Regions from separate parts of the Bacillus sp. EB106-07-01-XG149 genome, predicted to be linked through region 2. Evidence: a T-box and tRNA genes for the amino acid it is inferred to sense, from the RefSeq annotation. Region 2 holds a T-box; the other holds one or more tRNA genes.
What was found. The T-box of region 2 lies ahead of ileS2 (isoleucine--tRNA ligase). A T-box ahead of a tRNA ligase gene usually reads a tRNA of that ligase, here a tRNA-Ile.

Region 1: it has a tRNA-Ile gene. The T-box ahead of ileS2 (isoleucine--tRNA ligase) is inferred to sense a tRNA for this amino acid. The anticodon was not compared.

Annotation. Positions count from the first base shown of each region.
Region 1 is NZ_JBYTDP010000002.1:564,080-571,877, reverse strand. Features, by position in the region: gene AC3WTA_RS09075 (metal ABC transporter ATP-binding protein) at 1-257, shown strand, start outside; gene AC3WTA_RS09070 (metal ABC transporter permease) at 257-1,090, shown strand; gene AC3WTA_RS09065 (Fur family transcriptional regulator) at 1,104-1,517, shown strand; gene ispG (flavodoxin-dependent (E)-4-hydroxy-3-methylbut-2-enyl-diphosphate synthase) at 1,597-2,712, opposite strand; gene AC3WTA_RS09055 (hypothetical protein) at 2,877-3,242, opposite strand; gene AC3WTA_RS09050 (DUF1189 domain-containing protein) at 3,316-4,074, opposite strand; tRNA gene AC3WTA_RS09045 (tRNA-Ile) at 4,317-4,390, shown strand; gene sodA (superoxide dismutase [Mn]) at 4,612-5,223, shown strand; gene AC3WTA_RS09035 (MFS transporter) at 5,340-6,617, shown strand; gene AC3WTA_RS09030 (peptidoglycan D,D-transpeptidase FtsI family protein) at 6,727-7,798, shown strand, end outside.
Region 2 is NZ_JBYTDP010000002.1:218,120-225,917, reverse strand. Features, by position in the region: gene pgeF (peptidoglycan editing factor PgeF) at 1-236, shown strand, start outside; gene AC3WTA_RS07110 (YggS family pyridoxal phosphate-dependent enzyme) at 233-907, shown strand; gene AC3WTA_RS07105 (cell division protein SepF) at 927-1,397, shown strand; gene AC3WTA_RS07100 (YggT family protein) at 1,404-1,667, shown strand; gene AC3WTA_RS07095 (YlmH family RNA-binding protein) at 1,683-2,450, shown strand; gene divIVA (septum site-determining protein DivIVA) at 2,540-3,046, shown strand; T-box leader at 3,098-3,322, shown strand; gene ileS2 (isoleucine--tRNA ligase) at 3,394-6,159, shown strand; gene AC3WTA_RS07080 (TraR/DksA C4-type zinc finger protein) at 6,317-6,646, shown strand; gene lspA (lipoprotein signal peptidase LspA) at 6,771-7,229, shown strand; gene AC3WTA_RS07070 (RluA family pseudouridine synthase) at 7,234-7,798, shown strand, end outside.

The DNA.
Region 1 (7,798 bases), 350 kb from region 2:
ATGTGAAGAATGTAGAAAGTTTTTATGAGATATTAGAGGATTTAAACAAAAGGTTAGGAATCACATTAATTCTCGTTACTCATGATATGGGAGCTGTTACTGAGAAGGTAACACATGTTGCATGCTTAAACCAACATCTACATTTCCATGGAAATGTAGAGAAGTTCCGAGAGTTAGAAGATGCAGAAATGTCCGTCTTATATGGACATCATGTTCATCGTTTAGAACACGAGCATGAGCATCACGGGAGGATATAATGATACAAGATTTTTTACAATATGACTTTTTACGTAACTCTTTATATGCAGGGGTTTTAATAGGACTTGTTGCACCACTTATCGGTGTATTTGTTGTCATTCGCCGAATGTCGCTTATTGCGGATGCATTAAGTCACGTGACATTATCGGGTATTGCTGCAAGTTTACTACTAGAAAAAACAATTTTCACAGGAGGATTTTTAAATCCGTTATATATGGGAATGATTTTTTCTATTGGTGGGGCGTTACTAATTGAAAAATTACGTACTGTATATAAACATTATCAAGAATTAGCAATTCCGATTATTCTTTCAGCAGGAATGGGGATTGGGGTTATTTTTATATCACTTGCAAATGGATTTAACACTGATTTATTTAGTTATTTATTTGGGAGTGTAAGTGCTGTAACAAGTACGGATTTAATAATCATCGGCATTGTAGCAATTGTTGTTATTGTAACGATCACTTTATTATACAAAGAGTTATTTTTACTATCGTTTGATGAGGAATATGCTGTATCAACCGGTTTGAGTGCAAAGTGGATTCACTTTATTTTCATTATATTGGTTGCTCTTGTCATTGCAGTATCAATGCGTGTAGTAGGGGTTCTTCTAGTATCATCATTAATGACGTTACCAGTTGCAGCAAGTATTCGTATTGCGAATGGATTTAAACAAACAATTTTCTTTTCCATTTTATTTGGTGAAATTGCAGTAATTGGTGGAATGTTTGCTTCATATCAACTTGATCTAGCACCAGGTGGTACAATTGTTATGATAGCAGTTCTTATTTTAATTGGTGCGATTTTATGGAAAAAGAAAAAAACTGCATAAAGTAGGGATAGATATGAATCTAACAGAAGCTTTACGCCTAATGAAAGATAAAGGATACAAACATACTGGGAAAAGGGAAGAAATGCTCAGGTTATTTGCAGCTCACAATCGTTATTTAACGGCGAAAGACGTTTTAGAGCATATGAAGGATGATTATCCAGGTCTTAGCTTTGATACGATTTATCGTAACTTAACGGTGTTTGCTGAAATCGGTGTTTTAGAACAAACGGAATTAAATGGTGAAAAACATTTTCGTTTTACATGTTCTATTATGGAACATCATCATCATTTTATTTGTTTAGATTGCGGGGGGACGAAAGAGATTACTTCCTGCCCGATGGATTTTATGAATAAAGATTTTAACGGTTATGAAGTAACCGGGCATAAGTTTGAAATATACGGCCGTTGTCCAAAATGTGCAAAATAAGAACTCGTCGGTTACGTAACTGACGAGTTTTTTTACGTGAAAAAGAAGGTTGCCCACAAATATTGTGGCAACCTTCTTTTTATTGTTCTTGTGTTTCTTTTTCTTTTTCTTTTTCTTTTTCTCGTTCAGCAGCCATTTCAGCAGCAATTACATCGATTTCTTTTTTCAGTTCTTCTACCATTATTTCTTCTGGTACTTTACGAACAACTTGCCCTTTACGGAATAATAATCCTTCTCCACGTGCACCGGCAATACCGATATCAGCTTCACGAGCTTCACCAGGACCGTTTACAGCGCAACCAAGTACTGCAACTTTAATCGGTACTTTTAGTGTAGAGATGTATTCTTCCACCTCGTTAGCGATGCTAATTAAATCAATTTCAATACGACCACAAGTTGGACAAGAAATAAGTGTTGCTGCATTAGATGCAAGACCGAATGACTTTAATAGTTCACGCGCAACTTTTACTTCTTCAACTGGGTCAGCACTTAATGAAATACGTAGTGTATTTCCGATGCCTTTATTTAAGATTGCGCCAAGACCAGCGGCACTTTTTACAGTTCCGGCAAATAATGTTCCGGATTCTGTAATACCTAAATGTAATGGGTAATCAAAAGCACGAGCAGCTTTTTCGTATGCTTCAATTGCTAAGTTAACATCAGAGGCTTTCATAGATACGATAATATCGTGGAAATCTAAGTCCTCTAAAATTTTAATGTGATGTAGGGCGCTCTCGACCATACCATCTGCAGTTGGGTATCCGTACTTTTCTAAAATGTGACGTTCTAATGAACCTGCGTTTACACCGATACGGATTGGAATACCGCGTTCTTTTGCTGCATTTACAACAGCTTCTACTTTATGGCGACGACCAATGTTACCTGGATTGATACGTACTTTATCAATGCCACCTTCAATTGCTTTTAAAGCAAGGCGATAATCAAAATGAATATCAGCAACAAGTGGAATGTTGATTTGTTTTTTAATATCAGCAATAGCATTTGCTGCGCGTTCGTCTGGAACAGCAACACGGACGACTTGACAGCCAGCTTCTTCTAAACGCTTAATTTCAGCAACTGTTGCTTCAACATCATGTGTTTTTGTTGTTGTCATACTTTGTATAATTAATTCATTATTACCGCCAATTGTTAAATTACCGACTTTAACTGGACGTGTTTTTGTACGATGAGTCATTTCATTCACGAATAGATCGCTCTCCTTATAAAAGAAGTTTCTTATTTAGTCCCTCATATCAATGAAAGTATACGTGATACAGGGCTATAGAAACCGAAGTGCTCGGTTTCACTTTTACTATTGTATCAGCGCCTTTATGTAATTGACAAGGATTAAGTAATTGCTTATTGATATAACGGGAATTTATAAGACTTTCCAATTTGTATTTTTGTAGCAGATGTACTTTTGTTTAGTTGTTTAAAGTCATCAATTACCTTTTCAATGGAAGGGATTTTTTTCTTATTAATTTGTTCGGTAATAGAAAGAACTGTCTCACCTGTTTTGACTTCAATTGTTTTATAAGTTACATCTGTTTCTTTTTCTGCTTTGTTCTCTTTCTTTTGTTTTGTATCTGTACTTTCTTGTTTTATCGTTTGGGCCGCATTTGTTTTTTTATATGAACTTAACATCGGTAAAGTGCCGATTTTTATATCGTAATAAAATATATAACCAAGAACAAGCACGAATAAGAATATACCTAACCTCTTCATATTCTTCACTCCTTTGCTAGGAATATATGCTTGTCCAAAAAAAAAATGCCTATTTAGGCATTTTTTTTCGTTCTTATTTTTCTTTCGGTTTTGGAACTTCTTTAATCGTTAAGTAAAGAACAATTAAAACAACTGCGATATAAATGAATGTTGAACCAGGTACAACAATTTTGAATAGATCCATAATCATAAAGAAGATTGTTGGAATTGTGTAGCTGTACGCAGTTAACGTCCATACTTGCTTATAAGATAATTTACGTTGACCGCTCATAGCAGAACCAATAAACGCAAGTAAAGTAATTCCTAAGAAAGTAATAAACAATTGGAATAGGTATACTAACACGCCGATAACAGCTAGTAAAATTGGATAAATACTATCGAATACAGAAATGAAATCTTGCAAATCTTTCTTCTCAAGAGATGTCCCTAATAAATCATTATAGGAGTATGTTTGTGTTTGACCATTTCCTATAGAAACTACTTTATCTTTTAAAATAAATAAACCAGTTTTGTTTTGATATGTTTCTATATCTGTTGTATTGGGATCAAATACGAAAAGAGCATCTCCCTCTTCCTTTAGAATAGGTTGTTCAATATCTGCTTTTAGTTCACCGTTTTCGATTTTAAAATCAGGTAAATCTTTTTCGATTGCTTGATTTACCATGGTAACACTATCTTGAATAAAGCTACCGTAAAAGAATGTTCTTGGAATAGTAGTGATTAGACAAAGTAGCATAATATACAAAATGGTTTTTCCGATTTTTTGAAAACGGAATAGCGCCATATCTTTAGGCGAATATACGCTTTTTGCTAATTGGGTAAATATGGACATAGATTCACTTCCTTTATGTATGTATAAAATCATTGTAACGTAGGAATCTAGAGAATCTCAAGATATATTATATTTACATATAGTGGAGATAACTAAATTTCTTTTTATTAATTTTCTTCTTTTATATGAGAAAAATACAATTGACACTTTTCTTTGCCATATGGTAAATTTATCTTACATTTCTTAAAGGATATATCTGATAGGAATTCCTTTATTTGATATGTTGTTACATACATAATTGTGGACCCTTAGCTCAGCTGGTTAGAGCAGACGGCTCATAACCGTCCGGTCGTAGGTTCGAGTCCTACAGGGTCCATATCCATTTCACATGTTTATTATGTTAGTGGGAAGCTTCCTTGTAGAAGGGAGCTTTTTTTACGGAATATATGAGCATTTTAATTGAAAAGAAGTGGGATTTTTGCTACGTTAATGATAGCAAGACAATGTGATTTATTTGTTTGCACCCTATGGCAATTAGGGTAGAATGAAGTTGTATGTCACTTAAGTGGCAATACATAAACTGGGAGGAATATAACAATGGCAAAACACGAATTACCAAATTTACCTTATGCGTATGATGCTTTAGAGCCTCACTTTGACAAAGAAACAATGAACATCCATCATACAAAACATCATAACACGTACATTACAAACTTAAACGCTGCTTTAGAAGGTCATGCAGAATTAGCTGACAAAAGCGTAGAAGAATTAGTTGCAAACTTAAACGAAGTACCAGAAGCAATTCGTACAGCAGTACGTAACAATGGTGGCGGACATGCTAACCATACATTCTTCTGGACAATCTTATCTCCAAACGGCGGCGGACAACCAGTAGGCGAACTTGCAACTGCAATTGAAGCGAAATTCGGTAGCTTCGATGCATTCAAAGAAGAATTCGCAAAAGCTGGCGCAACTCGTTTCGGTTCTGGTTGGGCTTGGTTAGTAGTAAACAATGGTGAGCTAGAAGTAACAAGCACGCCAAACCAAGATTCTCCTCTAACTGAAGGTAAAACTCCAGTTGTAGGTTTAGATGTTTGGGAACATGCTTACTACCTAAATTACCAAAACCGTCGTCCTGACTACATCGGTGCATTCTGGAACGTTGTAGATTGGAACGCTGCTGAAAAACGTTACCAAGAAGCAAAATAATTGTAATAACGATAGAAAAAGCTAGGAGAATGCTCCTAGCTTTTTTCTATGCTTTCCTTTTACATAATTGGGCTTGTCTTTGGAAGACTAGAACATGAAGTAAAGGAGAGTTGTGTATGAAGTGGAAACATATAATTGGTGACGTTGAAGTGAATCGGGATTTAGTGTTGTTGCTCCTTATTGGAGGTTTATACACGCTCGCAATTTCTTTATCGAATACGTTTGTTAACATTTATTTATGGAAACAAACACAAAATTATGTGAATCTTGGCTTGTATAATTTGGCCAGCGTTGTATTACAGCCTCTCACATTTCTTATAGGTGGGAAATTAGCGAAGCGTATTGATCGCTCAATCTTGTTACGAATAGGCGTAGGCACGTTAGCTATTTTTTTTATCGTTGTTTTAGTAGCGGGAAAAAGCGCTTCTCACTATATTTTATTAATGGGGGCTCTTTTAGGAGTCGGATATGGTTTTTACTGGCTCGCGTTTAACTTATTAACATTTGAGATTACAGAACCAGAAACAAGAGATTTCTTTAATGGGTTTCTTGGACTTCTTACATCCTTCTCTGGCATGATTGGACCGATAGCAGCTGGATACACAATTTCACGTATGGAAAAATGGAGTGGCTATACGGTTATATTCTTTCTTTCGTTACTGTTATTTGCAATTGCTGTCATTTTAAGCTTTTTTGTATCTAAGAGAGAATGTGAAGGACGGTATGAAATTGTACAAGTATTGAAAGAGCGGCAGATTGATAAAAATTGGGGAAGAATTACACGTGCTCATTTTTTCCAAGGGTTGAGAGAGGGAACGTTTATTTTTGTGATTTCCGTATACGTGTATTTAGCGACGGATAGCGAACTCGCCTTAGGAAAATATAGCTTAGTAAATTCTGCTGTATCATTTGTATGTTACTACTTAGTCACTCGTATGTTAAAGAAAGAGTGGCGGAAAAAAGCAATTTTGCTTGGAGGCATTATTTTATATGCTGTCGTATTTTTAGTTATATTCAATGTTACATACGCAAAATTACTTATTTATGCAGCGTGTATTGCGGTTGCATACCCTATTTTGCTCGTTCCGTACGGATCCATGACATATGATGTAATTGGCAGAGCGAAAAATGCGAGAGAGTGGCGTGTAGAGTATGTAGTTGTCCGGGAATTATGGTTAAATGCAGGAAGAATTTGTTCGATTTTAAGTTTTTTATGTGCTGTATTATTCTTTCCGCCTGAAAAAAGTTTGCCTTACTTATTATGTATTTTAGGTGCAGGACATTTCCTTATTTATTTTGCAGTTAAAAATGTCAAATATGATGAGGAAAATGCGAGTAAAACAAGTGTTGTAACGCAAGCGACTGCGCAGAATCAAACAGAACCAGAAGGTTAACTTCTCGGTTGTTTTATGCTAGAATAGAAAAAGATGTAAGACAGCAGTGAGGACACCTGTATGAAGGTGTCCCTTTCACATTACATAGCTGTTGGTAGAGGGGGTTTGTATGAGCAAGAAGCAGAAACAACAAAAGAAAAAGACTCACGTTCCTTTTCGGTTAAACGTGCTGTTTTTCTGCGTGTTTTTAATGTTCTCCGCGGTTATTGTAAGGCTTGGATATGTACAAATTGTTCGCGGTGAGGAATATAAGAATGAAGTGGAGAGGAAAGAAAACTCGACGATAAGTAATCCTGTACCACGTGGGAAAATATTTGACCGTTATGGGCGAGCTGTAGTAGATAATGCAGCTGTTCGTACGATTACATTTACAAAAATGAAAGGATCAACTGCAGAGGCTCGTTTAGAAACAGCGAAAAGGCTAGCAGAGTTGATTGAAGTACCGACAGATAAATTAACAGATCGTGATAAAAAAGATTATTGGCTTGCTATGCATAAAGAGGAAGCGAAAGAAAAAATTACGAATAAAGATCGTCAAGAGTTAAAAGATAAAAAAATTGACGATAAAGAATTAGATGAGCGTCAACGAAGTCGCGTGACAGAAGAAGAAGTGAATCAATTATCCGCAAAAGATTTAGAAATACTAGCGATTAAAAGCAAAATGGACGGCGGATATGCAATGACACCACAAGTTATAAAAAAAGATGCTACACCAGAAGAATATGCGATTATTAGTGAAAACCTAGCAGCATTACCGGGTGTAGATACGAATGTTGATTGGGATCGAAAATATACGTATGATGATTTATTCCGAAGTGTACTTGGCGGGGTGTCAACGTCTGATGAAGGGTTACCGAGAGAAAGGCTAGATTACTATCTTGTTCGTGATTATAATCGAAATGACCGCGTAGGGAAAAGTTATCTTGAACAGCAATATGAAGATAGCCTACACGGTACGAAAGCAGAAGTGAAAAATATTACAGATAAAAACGGTAATATTTTAGAAACGATTAATGTCGCACAAGGACAACGAGGTAATGACCTGAACTTAACAATCGATATGGAATTACAAAAACGTGTAGAAGAAATTATCACTAAAAATTTATTGAAATATAAAGGGGGACAACCTCTTTTAGATCGTGCATTCGTTGTAATGATGAATCCGAAAAATGGTGAAGTTT
Region 2 (7,798 bases):
AAGTAGTAAACGGCTCTGTCCCTTATAAAAAAATTTCTGATGGGCAGTACGCAATTAATTTAAAAGAAATTAATCGTATATTATGTGTACAATCAGGCATAAAAGAAGAGAATATTGTAATGTCATCTCTTTGTACAAGCTGTGAAGAACAACTATTTTTCTCTCATCGTCGTGATCAAGGTAAGACAGGAAGAATGTTGAGTTTCATAGGTTTTAAGGAGGAAAAAAGCAAGTGACAGTACAAAAAAATTTAACAACTGTAAATGAAGCAATTAAACAATCTTGCGTACGAGCGGGACGTTCGTTGCAAGATATTAAACTCGTTGCGGTTACAAAAACGGTAGGAATTGAAAAAACAAACGAAGTAATTGAAGCTGGAATTATCGATTTAGGTGAAAATAGAAATGAAAGTTTCTTACAGAAGTACGAACATTTCGGTTCAAAAGTGAATTGGCATTTTATTGGATCATTACAAACGAGAAAAGTAAAAGAAATCATTAATGAAATTGATTATTTACATTCGTTAGATCGTCTTTCACTTGCAAAAGAAATTCAAAAACGTGCTGATAAGAAAGTGAAATGTTTTATTCAAGTAAAAACATCATCTGAAGAATCAAAGCAAGGATTGGCAATAGAAGAAACCGTTTCTTTTATTCAAAGTTTGCAAGAATTGGATAAGATTGAAGTGGTTGGACTAATGACAATGGCTCCGTTTACAGAAGAAGAGGAAGAAATCAGACGCTGTTTTAAGGAGTTATGTATGCTACAAACAGAGGTGCAGGAGCTAGAATTATTACATGCGCCATGTAAAGAATTATCAATGGGAATGTCTAACGATTACACGATTGCAATTGAAGAAGGTGCTACATATATTCGTTTGGGGACGATTTTAGTAGGAAAAGCGTAAAAGGAAGGAGAATCTTATTATGAGTTGGTCAAAAGTAAAATACTTCTTTTTTGATACACCGGAAGAAAAAGAAGCAGCTCAATATAGTTATGAAAAGGAGCAAACAGACATGAAGAAGCAGCAAGATCCGCCAGAACAACAAGATGTTGCGTTTCCAAAAGCGCAACCGAAACAAAATGTTGTGAGCATTGAAACGGCAAAGCAATCTTCAAAAGTTGTTTTATTAGAACCACGCACATATTCGGAAGCACAAGGGATTTCGGACCATTTAAAAGGTAGACGAGCTGTTGTGATTAATTTACAACGAATGTCTACTGATCAAGCTGTACGTATCGTTGACTTTTTAAGTGGTACTGTATACGCTATAGGCGGGGACATTCAAAAAATAGGACCGAAAACATTTATGTGTACCCCTGAAAATGTAGATATTGTTGGTGCAATTTCAGAGTTATTCGGTGAAGAAGAAGACACAAATATAAAGAGGTGGTAATACGCCATGGTAACAGTTTTAAACGTTTTAATTACTGCTATCGAGATCTACTCGTGGGCACTTATTATTTACATTCTTCTATCATGGTTCCCTGGTGCAAAGGAATCAACTTTTGGAGAAATTCTTGCACGTATTTGTGAACCGTATTTAGAACCATTTCGCAGATTTATTCCGCCGCTTGGTATGATTGATATCTCTCCACTCGTTGCGATTTTTGCGTTAAAGCTTGCTACGAATGGTTTAGTAAGTATATTCCGCTATTTCTTATAGTAAGAGGTTAAATACATGAGCATCTATGAACATTTCAGACCCGATGAAGAGGTCTTTGTGGATAAGGTGTTAGAGTGGAAGCGAGCAGCGGAGTACCATCAAGTGAAGTTAACAGACTTCCTTGATCCAAGACAACAACAAATTGTCACTATGGTAATAGGTCAAGGGGATGTTGCGGTACAGTTTGATGGTGCAACGCCTCATGCAGAGCGTAAAAGAGCACTCATTTATCCAGATTATCTAGAAGTGAATGAAGAGGAATTTCAAGTAGAAGTATTGGAAATTGACTATCCTTCCAAGTTTTATACGCTAGAACATAGGCAAATATTAGGTACATTTATGTCTCTTGGTTTAACGAGAGAAAAATGTGGTGATATTTTGCTTCAAGAAGATCGTGCCCAAATTGTAGTCGCGAAAGAAGTTGTATCTTATATTGAGATGAACTTACAATCTATAGGGAAAGTGAAAGTCTCCTTATCACCAGTGCAAGGAGAAAAAATTCTACAGATGCAAGAAACGTGGGGAGAGAAATCTGGAACGGTTTCTTCACTTCGTTTAGATGTTATGTTAGCTGAAATGTTACATATATCCAGACAAAAAGTACAACCTTTCATAAAAAATGGTTTAGTAAAAGTTAATTGGAAAACAGTGGAGCAAACTTCTTATGAATGTTATTCAGGAGATGTTTTTTCAGTGAGAGGATATGGACGAAGTAAATTGTTTTCTGTAGAAGGTAGAACAAAGCGCGACAAATGGAGAATTTTGTATGGTATACTAAAATGATTGGTTTTTTAGAAGGAAATCCTCCTATTTTGTCGAAGAAAAGATATAATTGAAAGAGGAAATTTAGATAACTACTTGGAGGTGGCGTTGTGCCGTTAACACCATTAGATATTCATAACAAAGAATTTGGTCGCGGATTCCGTGGCTATGATGAAGATCAAGTAAATGAGTTTCTTGATCAAATTATCAAAGATTATGAATTAGTCATTCGTGAGAAAAAAGCTTTAGAAGAAAAAGTTGCGCAATTAGAAGGGAAGTTAGATCATTTCTCTAATATTGAAGATACGTTAAACAAATCTATCATCGTTGCACAAGAAGCAGCGGAAGAAGTAAAACGTAATGCGCAAAAAGAAGCAAAATTAATCGTACGTGAAGCTGAAAAGAATGCAGACCGTATTATTAACGAAGCGTTAGTAAAATCAAGAAAAGTTGCTTTTGATATTGAAGAGCTAAAGAAACAAGCGAAAGTATTCCGCACTCGTTTCCGTATGTTATTAGAAACACAGCTTGAAATGTTAAACAACGATGATTGGGATAAACTAATTGAGTTAGAAGACGAAGTAGATGAACTGTTGAAAAAAGAAGAAACAGTGTAAGCTTGACGTTTTTCTCATTATTACATATAATTTTAAACAACATATTTATTAAGAAAAACGAAGATAGGGATAAGTACCTTTTTCATACCTTATATAGCGAACTGAGGATGGTGTAAGCTCAGGATAAGGAGATAATGGGAATATCACCCTGGAGTTCCGCGCTGAACAAATAGAGTAAGCGTAGGCGTATATTCGCGTTAAGAATATAAAGAGGATTGTATACATACGTATAGGATCTACTAGGGTGGTACCGCGGGAGACTTTCTCGTCCCTTTTTGGGATGAGAAGGTCTCTTTTTTATTCCGTTTTTTAAGTGTTTCTTTTATACATGTAAGGAGGAATTGAGCATGGAGTACAAAAATACATTACTAATGCCAAAAACAGAGTTCCCAATGCGTGGGAATTTACCAAAACGTGAGCCTGCAATGCAAGAACAGTGGGCTGAAATGAATATTTATGAAAAGGTACAAGAACATACGAAAGGTCGTCCTTTATTTGTACTGCATGATGGACCTCCATATGCGAATGGTGACATTCATATGGGACATGCATTAAATAAAGTGTTAAAAGACTTTATTGTTCGTTATAAATCAATGACTGGTTACTGCGCACCATATGTACCGGGTTGGGATACACACGGTTTACCAATTGAGCAAGCTTTAACAAATAAAGGTGTAAAGCGTAAAGAAATGACAGTTGCTGAGTTCCGTAAGTTATGTGCAGAGTATGCATATGAACAAGTAGAACGTCAACGTGAACAATTTAAGCGTTTAGGTGTACGTGCAGATTGGGATAACCCATATATTACTTTAGAGCCGGCTTATGAAGCGCAACAAATTAAAGTGTTCGGTGATATGGCGAAAAAAGGTTATATCTATAAAGGACAGAAACCAGTTTACTGGTCTCCAACGAGTGAATCAGCTTTAGCAGAAGCTGAAATTGAATACCAAGATAAAAAATCAGCATCTATTTACGTAGCATTCCCTGTAAAAGACGGAAAGAACGTATTAGAAGGTGATGAGAAATTCATTATCTGGACAACAACACCTTGGACGTTACCTGCAAACTTAGGTATTTCTGTTCACCCAGAACTTGAATACGCTATTGTAAAAGTAGATGATGAAAAATATATTATTGCTTCTGAACTATTTGAGACAGTTGCAAAAACGTTAGAGTGGGAAAATGCTGAAGTTGTGAAAACGGTAAAAGGTAGCGAACTTGAGTATACAGTTGCAAAACATCCATTCTACGATCGTGATTCATTAGTTATGCTAGGAGATCACGTAACAACAGATGCAGGTACAGGTTGTGTTCATACAGCACCAGGACACGGGGAAGATGACTTTGTTGTTGGTAAAAAGTATGGATTAGAAGTACTTTGCCCAGTTGATGATAAAGGTGTATTAACAAATGAAGCACCTGGATTTGAAGGCTTATTCTATGATAAAGCTAACAAGCCAATTACAGAAAAATTAGAAGAAGTAGGCGCGTTACTGAAACTAACATTCATTACGCATTCATACCCACATGATTGGAGAACGAAAAAACCAATTATTTTCCGTGCGACAGCACAGTGGTTTGCATCTATTGAAGCGTTCCGTAAAGAATTATTAGAAGCTGTTGCGGAAACAAAATGGGTACCAGCATGGGGAGAAACTCGTCTTCATAATATGGTTCGTGACCGTGGTGACTGGTGTATTTCTCGTCAGCGTGCATGGGGTGTGCCAATCCCTGTATTCTATGCAGAGAATGGTGATCCAATTATTACAGATGAAACAATTAACCATGTAGCAGATTTATTCCGTGAGCACGGTTCTAACGTATGGTTTGAGCGTGAAGCGAAAGATCTATTACCAGAAGGATTTACACATACAGGTAGCCCAAATGGTGAATTCCGTAAAGAAACAGACATCATGGATGTATGGTTCGATTCAGGTTCTTCTCACCAAGCAGTATTAGAAGAGCGCGAAGACTTACAACGTCCAGCTAATTTATATTTAGAAGGATCTGACCAGTATCGTGGTTGGTTTAACTCTTCATTATCAACAGCAGTTGCTGTAACAGGTAAAGCTCCATATAAAGGCGTACTAAGCCACGGTTTCGTATTAGATGGTGAAGGACGTAAAATGAGTAAGTCGATTGGAAACATCGTCGTACCGAAGAAAATTATGGATCAATTAGGTGGAGATATTTTACGCTTATGGGTATCTTCTGTTGACTATCAATCTGATGTACGTATTTCAGATGATATTTTAAAACAAGTAGCAGAAGTGTATCGTAAAATCCGTAACACATTCCGTTTCTTATTAGGAAACTTAGATGACTTTAAGCCAAGTGAAAATACAGTAGCTGTAGCTGAACTTCGTGAAGTAGATCGTTACATGTTAGTGAAATTAAATGACTTAATTACAAAAGTAAAAGAAGCATATGAAACATACGACTTCGCTGCTGTGTATCATGCAATTCATAACTTCTGTACAATTGATTTAAGTTCATTCTACTTAGACTTTGCAAAAGACATTTTATACATTGAAGGTGCAAACCATGAAGAGCGTCGTGCAATTCAAACTGTATTATATGATGTTCTTGTTGCATTGACGAAACTTGTAACACCAATCTTACCGCATACAGCTGATGAAGTATGGCCATATATTCCGGGTGTAACAGAAGAAAGTGTACAATTAACTAATATGCCAGAAGCTGTACAATTAGATGGTGCGGAAGCATTAAAAACAAAATGGGATGCATTTATGACGCTGCGTGATGACGTATTAAAAGCGTTAGAAGTAGCTCGTAATGAGAAAGTAATCGGTAAGTCATTAAATGCAAGTATTACGCTATATCCGACTGTAGAAATGAAAACTATGTTAGAGTCTATTAGCGAAGACTTAAAGCAATTATTCATCGTTTCTGAGTATAAACTTGGTGGTATGATGGAAGAAGCGCCAGCAGATGCGCCGAAGTATGAGCATACAGCGGTTGTTGTTGCTCAAGCAACTGGTGAAACATGTGAACGTTGTTGGGTAGTTTCAGAAACAATTGGTAAAGACGCTGAACATGAAACATTATGTGAGCGTTGTGCAACAGTTGTTAAAGAAAACTATGTAAAATAATAAAAAAACTGACTGTGCGTAAGTACAGTCAGTTTTTTTATTGATGATATATTAAAATAACTTCCACTCTCTTTCCTATGAAGGAAAAATGTGTGTGAGGTAAGCATAGAAATTTCGGACACACTAATCGTACATTGCAGCTGGGAGGAATGTACACGTGAATGAAATGTATATGGAAATCAAAGAAGAATTGCAATTGATGCGAAAAGAGTTACAAGAGAGGCTAGCTAAAGAGGTCATGCACAAATATGATACAGAGTTTAGCGAAGAGCTTGGATATGAAATTAAGGAAGAGATAAAGAAAAAACTCCTATTACATGATATAAAAGAGGACTTAAAAGATGTAGAACGTGCATTATTTAAAATGGAAATAGATATGTATGGTATTTGTGAAGAAACGGGGAGAGCAATTTCGGTAAAACAAATGAAGACGATGCCGACTGCCCGTACCATTCATGAATTTTTCTATGAAAAAGTAAATGTATGAATGCGCACAACGATATTATATTACCTTTTTTTAATTTATTTTATTCTTCTATAAAGGTTCATTGTGAAAAGGTTGCAGCTATGCTAAAATTTTGAGGTACACTGTCTTTGTGGGGGAAATGAAAATGATATATTATGTAATAGCGTTATTTGTCATTGCCATCGATCAAATATCGAAATGGCTAATTGTAAAGAACATGGAATTGGGTACGAGCATTCCGATTATCGATAATGTATTATACATAACATCACATCGAAATAGAGGAGCTGCCTGGGGGATTTTAGAAAATAAAATGTGGTTTTTCTACATTATTACAGTCGTTTTTGTAGTATTTATTGTAATTTATATGCAAAAATATGCGAAAACAGACAAACTTCTAGGGATTTCATTAGGTCTAATATTAGGCGGAGCAATTGGTAATTTCATTGATCGTGTATTTAGACAAGAAGTAGTGGATTTCATTCACGTGTATATTTTCTCGTACAACTATCCAGTATTCAATATAGCTGATTCAGCATTATGTATTGGTGTTGTATTAATTATTATTCAAACATTATTAGAAGGCAAGAAAACGAAGGAGTAATTGAATGAGTGAAGTAGTACAAGTAACAGTTGCAGAAGAACAAAAAAGTGAGCGAATTGATAAATTCGTTGCAGAAATAAACAGTGAATGGTCACGTTCACAAGTACAACAATGGATTAAAGATGATGTCGTTACAGTTAATGGAAAATCGGTAAAAGTGAATTATAAAGTTAAAGAAAACGATGAAATTACAGTAACGATTCCTGATCCAGAAGAGTTAGATATCCAAGCAGAAGATATGGGCTTAGAAATTTATTATGAAGATGCAGATGTACTCGTTGTAAATAAGCCACGTGGTATGGTTGTACATCCAGCTCCAGGGCATACAAGCGGTACGCTTGTAAACGGACTTATGCACCATTGTACAGACCTGTCAGGTATTAACGGTGTAATGCGTCCTGGTATTGTGCATCGTATTGATAAAGATACATCTGGACTATTAATGGTTGCTAAAAATGATGTGGCGCATGAGTCACTTGTAAATCAACTTGTAGCAAAAACAGTAACAAGACGTTACAAAGCGATTGTACACGGTGTGATTCCGCATGATAAAGGAACGATCGATGCGC